3 regions of the Enterococcus sp. LJL120 genome follow, and region 3 is predicted to be linked to each of the others. Evidence: predicted binding sites of a transcription regulator. Region 3 holds the regulator's gene; each other region holds the start of a gene.
The links. The regulator NrdR, encoded in region 3, represses ribonucleotide reductase genes. The targets are predictions, from matches to a motif close to ACACNATATATNGTGT.
Positions count from the first base shown of each region.

Region 1: nrdD (anaerobic ribonucleoside-triphosphate reductase) is a predicted target of NrdR. The motif match lies at 1,903-1,918, and genes of this name have one in related genera.
Region 2: nrdH (glutaredoxin-like protein NrdH) is a predicted target of NrdR. The motif match lies at 1,064-1,079, and genes of this name have one in related genera.

Region 1 is NZ_JBTXLV010000013.1:37,613-40,761, reverse strand. Features, by position in the region: gene nrdD (anaerobic ribonucleoside-triphosphate reductase) at 1-1,777, opposite strand, end outside; gene ACYSNU_RS17125 (ABC transporter ATP-binding protein) at 1,990-2,769, shown strand; gene ACYSNU_RS17120 (FtsX-like permease family protein) at 2,747-3,149, shown strand, end outside.
Region 2 is NZ_JBTXLV010000003.1:153,517-156,665, reverse strand. Features, by position in the region: gene feoB (ferrous iron transport protein B) at 1-238, opposite strand, end outside; gene ACYSNU_RS06065 (ferrous iron transport protein A) at 235-708, opposite strand; gene nrdH (glutaredoxin-like protein NrdH) at 1,150-1,371, shown strand; gene nrdI (class Ib ribonucleoside-diphosphate reductase assembly flavoprotein NrdI) at 1,373-1,750, shown strand; gene nrdE (class 1b ribonucleoside-diphosphate reductase subunit alpha) at 1,731-3,149, shown strand, end outside.
Region 3 is NZ_JBTXLV010000007.1:240,805-243,953, reverse strand. Features, by position in the region: gene ACYSNU_RS13345 (replication initiation and membrane attachment family protein) at 1-1,300, opposite strand, end outside; gene nrdR (transcriptional regulator NrdR) at 1,313-1,783, opposite strand; gene coaE (dephospho-CoA kinase) at 1,946-2,545, opposite strand; gene mutM (DNA-formamidopyrimidine glycosylase) at 2,542-3,149, opposite strand, start outside.

The DNA of each region.
Region 1 (3,149 bases), on a different contig from region 3:
CCTTATCGGTAATATTAGCTACAACGCCAAATTTTTCAGTGTCTAAGCGGCAGAAACGATCTGTTAAGCTTTCACTTGGAGTAGAATAGACGCTGAAGTGATAGCCGTACTCGTTACCCCAATCATCAGCATGAGCCTTCAATTCTTTTAAGATGCTCAAAGTAAATTCTTTAGCTTCAGCATCTTGCTCCCATTCGCCTCCGAAAAAGGCGGATGCTACTTCGTACAAGCCGATGTAGCCAAGGGAAATAGTCGCCCGTTTATTTTTGAACAATTCGTTAACGGCATCTTTGCGGTTTAATCGTTTACCAAAGGCGCCATACATATACAAAATTGGCGCATTAGCAGGTGAAGCTTCTTTACAGCGTTCAACTCGATATACAAGGGCATCTTTCATAATACCTAAGCGTTCCTCTAAAATTTGCCAGAAGCGATCGAGGTTGCCGGCGGATTCTAACGCAATCCGCGGTAAATTCAAGGTGACTACCCCAAGATTCATCCGGCCGACATTGATTTCTTGACCATTTTCATCCTGCCAGCCTTGTAAAAATGAGCGGCAGCCCATTGGTACTTTAAAACTACCGGTTAATTCAACAATTTTGTCATAACTTAAAATATCAGGATACATCCGTTTAGTAGCACATTCTAAGGCTAACTGCTTAACATCGTAATTAGGGTCGTTTTCAGATAAATTGACGCCACGTTTTAATGTGAAAATTAATTTCGGGAAGATGGCTGTCCGATGCTCACTGCCAAGTCCGTTAATGCGAATTTGTAAAATGGCCCGTTGGATTTCCCGTTCAAACCAATTTGTGCCAAGGCCAAAGCCAAGGGAAGTAAAAGGTGTTTGCCCATTGGAGGTGAACAGGGTATTGATTTCATATTCCAAACTCTGCATAGCATCATAAATATCTTTTTGAGTTTTAGCTAAGGCATAGGCTTTACGTTTATCAGCAATTTCAATCCATTCTTCCGCATCTTTTAAATGTTTTTGGTAATTTAATTTTGCAAAAGGGGCTAATAGTTCATCCACCCGGTCTGCTGAACAACCACCGTATTGGCTAGAAGCGACATTGGCGATAATTTGTGAAATTTGAGCCGTTGCTGTTTGAATTGATTTAGGCGATTCAACTTCGGCATTGCCAATCTTGAAGCCCTCAGTCAGCATGGTTTTAAAGTCAATCAAGCAACAATTGGTCATCGGTGTGTAAGGATGATAGTCCAAATCGTGATAATGAATATCACCTTTTTGATGAGCATTGGCCACATGGGGCGGCAACATTTTTAAGCCGATGGATTTTCCAACAATCCCAGCGGTCAAATCTCTCTGTGTGTTAAAAACATCACTATCTTTGTTAGCGTTTTCGTTGACAACAGTTTGGTCTTTGTTAATCAGCTTGCCAATGGTAAAATTAATATCAGTTGCTTTTGAGCGTTCAAAGTCCCGTTGCGTCCGGTAATTGATATATTCTTGAGCCAAGTCGTATTCGTTTTTCTCAAGTAAAATGTGTTCAACCACATTTTGGACTTCATAAATTTTTACGTTATGGGCGAAGCGTTCGCTGATTTCTTGGTCAATCCGGTTGACAATTTCTTGAATTCGTTCGTGGGCTAAAGGGTCGATGGAACCGTTAATTTTGGCTTCCGCTTTAACTAAAGCATCGTAAATTTTTTGGTCGTCAAAGTCCACTAAGCGACCATCCCGTTTGACAACTTTGAATTTTGCAAGTCTTGGATGCAGTAGAATTTCCGTATTTTCCCGTTGGATTTTCATCATTTTCTTCACACTCATTTCCTTTAATCTCGCTTTCTATAATAAAACATTTCACAAGATAGAGCAATAGTTTTCCGGAAGATATTTATCAACATCTGGTATTTTATAGAGAATATTTTAAAAGATAGCCACCAGATATAGTGGGTCCGTTGTTTAAGCTTGTTTGACGGGATTTTTGGCTGAATATGCTATGATAGAGGGGAGGAAGTGATGAGATGAAAACAATTATTGATGTAAAAAATCTGACCAAAACCTTTGGCAGTCGAAAAAATAAAGTCAATGTGCTGGAGAATATTTCTTTTTCTGTAGAGGAGGGGGAATTTGTCGGCATTATGGGGCCAAGTGGTGCCGGTAAGACAACTTTGTTAAATATCTTATCGACCATCAGTTTTCCAACCCTCGGCAGCATTGTGATTAATGGTGCCGATTTAACCAGTCTTAAAGGTGATAATCTCAGCGAGTTCCGCAGAAAAAATTTGGGGTTTATTTTGCAGGATTTTCATTTAATGAATACTTTAACGGCCCGAGACAATATTTTATTGCCACTGGCGGTTGAAAAAAAATCACTGGCTGAAATCGACCAAAAAATCGCAATGGCTAGTGAAATGTTGGGAATCAAAGGGATTTTGAATCAATATCCCGATGAATTATCGGTGGGACAAAAACAACGAGTGGCCGCAGCTCGGGCTTTAATCGAAGAGCCCAAAATTATTTTTGCTGATGAGCCGACCGGGGCGTTGGATTCGACTTCTGCCACTGAACTATTGAATTACCTTCATGATATCTCTTTACATAAGGACACCACGATTTTAATGGTGACCCACGATCCGTATACGGCGAGCTATTGCAACCGGATTTTATTTATCAAAGACGGCGCCATATTTTCTGAAATTGTGCGCAGAGGTTCCCGCCGTGAATTTTTCAATAAGGTGATTGATATGCAAGCGACTATCGGCGGGGGAGGGCGCAGCAATGCTATTTCGGCTAGCCTTTAAAAGTTTTCGCCGGCAGGTTAGAAGCTATCTGATTTATTTTTTGAGTATGATTTTAGCGGTGACGATTTTTTATACCTTTAGTGCGCTGACTTATAATGATGCGATTATTGTGCGGGCTAATCAGGATATTCACCTGTCACAGGTCTTGGTTTTAGGACAAATTGCTGTGATTGGGATTTTATTATTTTTTATGCTGAGTACCAATCGCTTTTTTCTAAGAAGGCGGGCAGAGGAAATTGGCATCTATCATTTATTTGGCCTTAATCGTTGGAAAATTACCGGACTTTTTATTAGTGAAATTATTATTCTTGGGATCTTAAGTCTAGGAATTGGGATTGTGATTGGCATTGTGTTTTCTAAGATGTTTTCCATGATTTTGG
Region 2 (3,149 bases), on a different contig from region 3:
CGGCCTGACGGGACAATAGATAATCTCTGGCAATGATTTCTTCTGGTGTATAAGGTGACAAAGAATAAATTCCCGGTAAATCTTGAATTTTAAGCTCTTTGTTTTCCTTCCAAAAACCTTCTTTGCGGTCAACCGTTACCCCCGGCCAATTGCCGACTCTTTGATTGGAACCTGTTACTAAATTAAATAGACTTGTTTTTCCAGAATTAGGATTTCCGACTAAAGCAATCTCTCTCATTGGCCAATCTCTCTTTCGACTAAGACTTGGGCGGCTTCATTTTTCCGTAGGCTCAATTGGTAGCCCCGCAGTGTGATTTCGATTGGGTCGCCTAAAGGTGCTAAATTCCTGACTAAAATCTCCGTGCCTCTAGTTAAGCCCATATCCATCAGCCGGCGTTTGACTGCACCGCTGCCGTAAATTCGCATCACCTTGGCCTTCTCACCGATTGCCAGCATGTCTAATGAATGCAGGCTAGTTTCTTCTGTCGGTGCTTCCTCCACCAGGATGCCAGCTAAAATTTGCTGGCTCATCGCCAGTCGAGCATTCTGAGAGAGGACGATGCCATTATCCTTTGACAATTTTGTGATGACAATTTTACTGCCCGGCACAATTCCTAATTCCTTAAGATGGCGCGTTGTGTTGTCATCCAACTGAATTTCTTTGACGCGACACGTAATATTTTCCTTCATATCTAATAAAGCATTCATGATTGATCACTCCTGTCAAAATCCGATAATGAGAATCGTTCTCAGTAATTACTTCTAGATTATGCTTTTTTCTTCACTTTGTCAATCTAATTTGTGCATTTCGTACAAATTCTAAGCCTTATTTTAGCGGATTTTAATTAAATTAAAGCGCTTACTAGTTTAAAAGTGCACAGCTTTCGATTTTTTTTACTTTTTTAAGCTGCATTTTCATAGCTTGTGGGTAAAATTGTGGATAAAAAATTTTTTCAGGGAATCATTGAACAGAGAAAAAAGTGAAGAAGCCTTGATTGGCGTGAATGTAAGGGGCTTTAAAAAACAGCAAAACCACAAAACTTAGTATCACAACTTATCCACAACACAATATATAGTGTTTTTCCATTGACTTTTTTCCAGAAGAATTTATACTAAGATATGACATTAAATGAGTGGAGGTTTTTCAAAATGGTGAAAATTTATTCTAAAAATAATTGCATGCAATGCAAGATGACTAAGCGTTTTTTAAGCGAAAATCAGATCGACTTTGAAGAAATCAATATCGATTTGCAACCTGAAGCAGTTGACTTCTTAAAGGGTCAAGGTTTCCAAAGTGTGCCGGTAACCTTTAAAGATGCAACAGCTATTATCGGTTTCCGTCCTGATCAATTAAAATCATTGGCTAGCTAAGATGAAGATTGTCTACTATTCAATAACTGGTCAAACTCGGCGTTTTATCAAAAAATTGGATTTGCCCGCTTATGAAATTGAGCCAGCAAATCCTTTTTTTGAGATAAATGAGCCCTTTGTATTAGTTGTTCCTACCTATGACATTGAAATGACAGAGGTAGTGAACGACTTTCTTGATTTTAAAGACAATGCCAGCCAGATGCTGGGCGTTGCCGGCGGGGGTAATCGCAATTTTGCCGATTTATTTGTTTACACCGCCAAAGATATTGCCCGTGATTACCACGTCCCCTTAGTGTTCGCCTTTGAGTTTAGCGGCACGAATGAAGACGTCCAAAATTTTCAGAAGGTTGTGATGGAACTTGAGTCTAAAAGAGCTTAAAGATGTCAGCTATTTTAAATTAAATAATGAGATTAATCGTCCCGTTAACGGACAAATCCCTTTAAATAAAGATAAAGAAGCATTGGCGGCGTTCTTCAAAGAAAATGCCGAACCGAATACACGAACCTTTGCTTCTGCGAATGAAAAAATTCAGTTTTTAATTGACAATGATTACTTGGAGGCTGAATTTATCGCAAAATATTCACCAGCCTTTATTGAAAAATTATATCAATTTTTAGCGGAACAAAATTTCCAATTTAAATCCTTTATGGCAGCCTACAAATTTTATTCCCAATATGCCTTAAAATCTAATGATGGAACGGAATACTTGGAAACCTATGAAGACCGTGTTGCCTTCAATGCCCTCTATTTTGCTGATGGGGATGAAGAATTGGCGTTAACCTTAGCTGATGAAATGATTCATCAGCGTTATCAGCCAGCAACACCGTCCTTTTTAAATGCCGGCCGCAAACGTCGGGGCGAATTGGTTTCTTGTTTCTTAATCCAAGTCACCGATGATATGAATAGTATCGGTCGGTCGATCAATTCAGCCTTGCAATTGTCAAGAATCGGCGGCGGCGTGGGCATCACCTTGTCTAATCTACGAGAAGCCGGCGCTCCAATTAAAGGCTACGAAGGTGCAGCCAGCGGTGTCGTACCGGTAATGAAATTATTTGAAGATAGCTTCAGCTACTCCAATCAATTAGGTCAGCGGCAAGGAGCCGGCGTGGTTTACTTAAACGTCTTCCATCCAGACATCGAAATGTTTTTATCTGCGAAAAAAGAAAATGCCGATGAAAAAATCCGTGTCAAAACGTTATCCCTTGGTGTCTTAGTACCGGATAAATTTTACGAATTGACCCGTAAAAATGCCGATATGTACTTATTCAGTCCTTACAGCGTTGAAAAAGAATACGGCGTGCCATATTCTTACGTTGATATTTCCGCTGAATACGACAACATGGTGAAGAATCCAAACATCCGTAAAACTAAAATTAAGGCCCGGGATTTAGAAAATGAAATTTCTAAATTGCAGCAGGAATCCGGTTATCCTTATATCATTAATATTGATTCAGCTAATAAGCAAAATCCCGTCGCTGGTAAAATCATCATGAGCAATCTTTGTTCTGAAATTTTACAAGTCCAAGAGCCGTCTTTATTAAACGACGCTCAAGAATATGACGTGATGGGAACTGATATTAGCTGTAACCTAGGTTCTACCAATATTGTCAACTTGATGGACAGCCCAGATTTTGGTAAATCTGTGCGGGCGATGACCAGAGCGTTGACGTTTGTTACAGATGCCTCTAATATTGATGCGGTTCCTTCAATTCAAAACGGCAATAAATTAAACCATACAATCGGTTTAGGTGCGATGGGGCTGCATACTTATTTCGCA
Region 3 (3,149 bases):
TCCACTCTGGCACTTTTTCCCTGCGCACTTTGCGATTAGTATTGCGATAATTTTTAGTTTGTTTTGGCTTATTATTCAAATCCCGGGCATGTTTTAAAGCCGCTTCCGGCGTTTTAATGCCGCTTTGGGCCCATTCATTGGCAATCGAATTGACATAGGTGCCGTTTAAAACCGGCGCATTTTTGGCGACCAATACGTAATGAATTAAAATATTGACGACAGCGGCCGGTAAACCGGAGCGATCCACTAAATTTTTAACAATCCAAACCTCAGGATCGCCGATAAAACCGCCTTTGGCTTCCTTCAAAGCTTGAAAATAGGTCATCGGCGGATAGAGTTCTGCCTCTTTGATTAATTCGATATCTTGTGGTGAAAAGCCCTCTGCTTTGAGAGTATTTTCCCGGCGAAGTTTCTGGTCTGCCTCACTTAGCTTGGTTTGCGGCTCAGTTGATGGAGTATCATCAGTAGTTTTTTTTGTGACAGGCATTGTTTGGGCTGCTTGACGGACAGCCTTATGAAAATCTTTTAAGGAAATTTTTTGTTCCGTTAAGTTAGAAGTTCTGGCTAACAGTTCACTAAGCTCGATTTCTTCATAGCCATACATCACATGATGGACAAAAATATCTTGTCTTTCTTCAGCCGTTAAAGAAGTGGTCACACCCAAACGGGCTAAGTTGGCTTCGATTAACTGCCAATCCAAATCCTCACCCTGATCAATTCCCGGTGGATTCTCCAGTGAAAAATCAGCGGCGCTTTCTTCAAGCCTGCCAAAGTTTTCTGCGAAACGGCCTTCATTGAAGGAAAAAATTTGTTTGAATTTTTTAGTGACTTCCTGAAAACCTGAGATATCCAAAGTTTTTGGCTTGAAGCGCTGCAGGAGGCGCTCGTATTTTGTCTCACTGACATATTCCTTTAACAGAAAATGCAAGAGACTATCTTGTAGAAAAGCTTCTGGTGCTAAAGGTTCCTGCAACTCATAAAGATACTTGCGACCCAATTGAGCATCTTCTTGGTAATAGCTTTTTAATAAGCCAATCGCTTCTAATTTTTGGCGGTCTTCAAAAAATAATTGTAAACCAACATTTAAATCAGTCAGTAAATCGGCATGGATGGCAATCTCACTTAGACCATACTGCCATTTGATTTCCCCTAAAAAGGAGAAGTACAAAGCTAAGGCTGAGGCACCGATAATCGGTTGATACAATTGCACAAGGGTTTCCTGACTGCGATCGCCTAGGGGCAATTGTTTGCCAACTTGAAATAAATATTTTGGTAAGACTTCATCCCAAGCATTTTCCACGGCAACCCCTCCTTACTCTTCACCATTTTTGGCTTTGTCGACGATTTCTTGTAATTCCTTCAAAAATACCGACATATCTTTAAACTGCCGATAGACACTGGCAAAACGGATATAGGCGATTTCATCTAGATTGACTAAATTTTCCATCACATATTCGCCGATTAAATTGGTCGAGACTTCATTTTCACCAAGCGAACGAACCCGATTTTCAACATCATCGACAACCTGTTCCATCTGTTCCATCGCAACTGGGCGCTTTTCGGCAGAGCGAATCAAGCCCCGCAAGATTTTATCACGATTAAATTCTTCTCGAGAACCGTTTTTCTTCACCACTAGTAAAGGTGTTGCTTCAATCCGTTCAAAGGTAGTAAAACGAAAGCCACAGTTTTCACATTCACGGCGCCGGCGAATCGTGCGGCCATCATCTGTTTGACGGCTGTCTATAACCCGTGAATTATTATGTTGGCATTTTGGACAACGCATCCGATTTCCTCCTCAAATTGAGTTTGAAAAATGCTCAAGCAAACTAGCTCTGCAAAAAATTCAATCAGATTTTTTTTGCATCAAAATTTGCTTTTGCTGATTTCAATCCCTCAATAATATAACAATCATTTCTTTCTTGTCTATTATTATAACATGATTGAATCAGCGGATAAAGTCGTTGTTTTTTAGCCAATCGATAACTTGTTTTTCCGTTTCAGCGGGTGTACCTTGATTATCAAAAATAATATCCGCTCGCTCTTTTTTTTCGGCAATTGACATCTGGGCATGGATTCTAGTTTCGGCGGTTGCCAAATCAAAACCGTCTCTGAGCATTAGTCGCTGCACTTGGAGTTCTTCTGGTAAATAAACTACCGCCACCGCATCCATATAATGTTCGTAATTGCCTTCGTATAATAACGGCACATCGACAATCACCAATGGGCTGCTTAGCTTTCCAGCAGCAATTTCCGCTAAAATTTGTTTGCGGATAAAGGGATTTAAAATTTCGTTTAACCGCCGGCGCCGCTGGTCATCGGCAAAGACAATTCTACCTAAGGCTTTGCGATTAAGGCTGTGGTCGGCATTTAAAATTTCTGTACCAAATTCTGCAACAACTTCCTGAAGCCCTTCGGTTTGCGGCTCCACGACTTTTCTAGCGACTACATCCCCATCAACAATCGGAAAATCAAACCGGCGAAAAATATTGACCACCGTACTTTTTCCGGTAGCGATGCCGCCCGTGATTCCTAAAACAAAGCTCATTTTCTGCCCCTCACTTTCAAAACTTGGCAATGGGGGCAAAAGTGCGTGCCCCTTTGAGCGACTTTAATTTTGACAATCGGCGTTTGACAACGAGGACAAGGCTGACCAGTTTGCCCGTAAACATTTAATGACAATTGAAATTTTCCGGCTTCTCCTAATGCATTGAGATAAGAACGAATCGTAGTGCCGCCAGCTGCCACCGCTCGACCTAAAACATCAATGATGGCTAAGCGCAAAATTTCAATTTCTTTTTTCTTCAAGGTGTTGGCCGGCTGCTCTGGATGAATCTGTGCTTCCCAAAGCGCTTCGTCCACGTAAATATTGCCTAAGCCAGTAACCAATTTTTGATCCAGCAGCAGCGGTTTGATTGCTTTGCTGGATTTTTTTAACCCGGTTGTAAAATCAGCTAAGGTAAATAAATCCGGTAAAGGCTCTGGCCCCAACTGCATAATACCTTTATAAGTATTACTTTGATCCTTGGCTACTAGGGTCATACGACCAAACTTACGAACATCATGATAGTGCAGCTGGCTGCCGTCTGTAAAATGAAAAACAACATGGGTGTGTTTTGTCAGCGGTGCTTCAGCTGGGGAAAATTCGTACT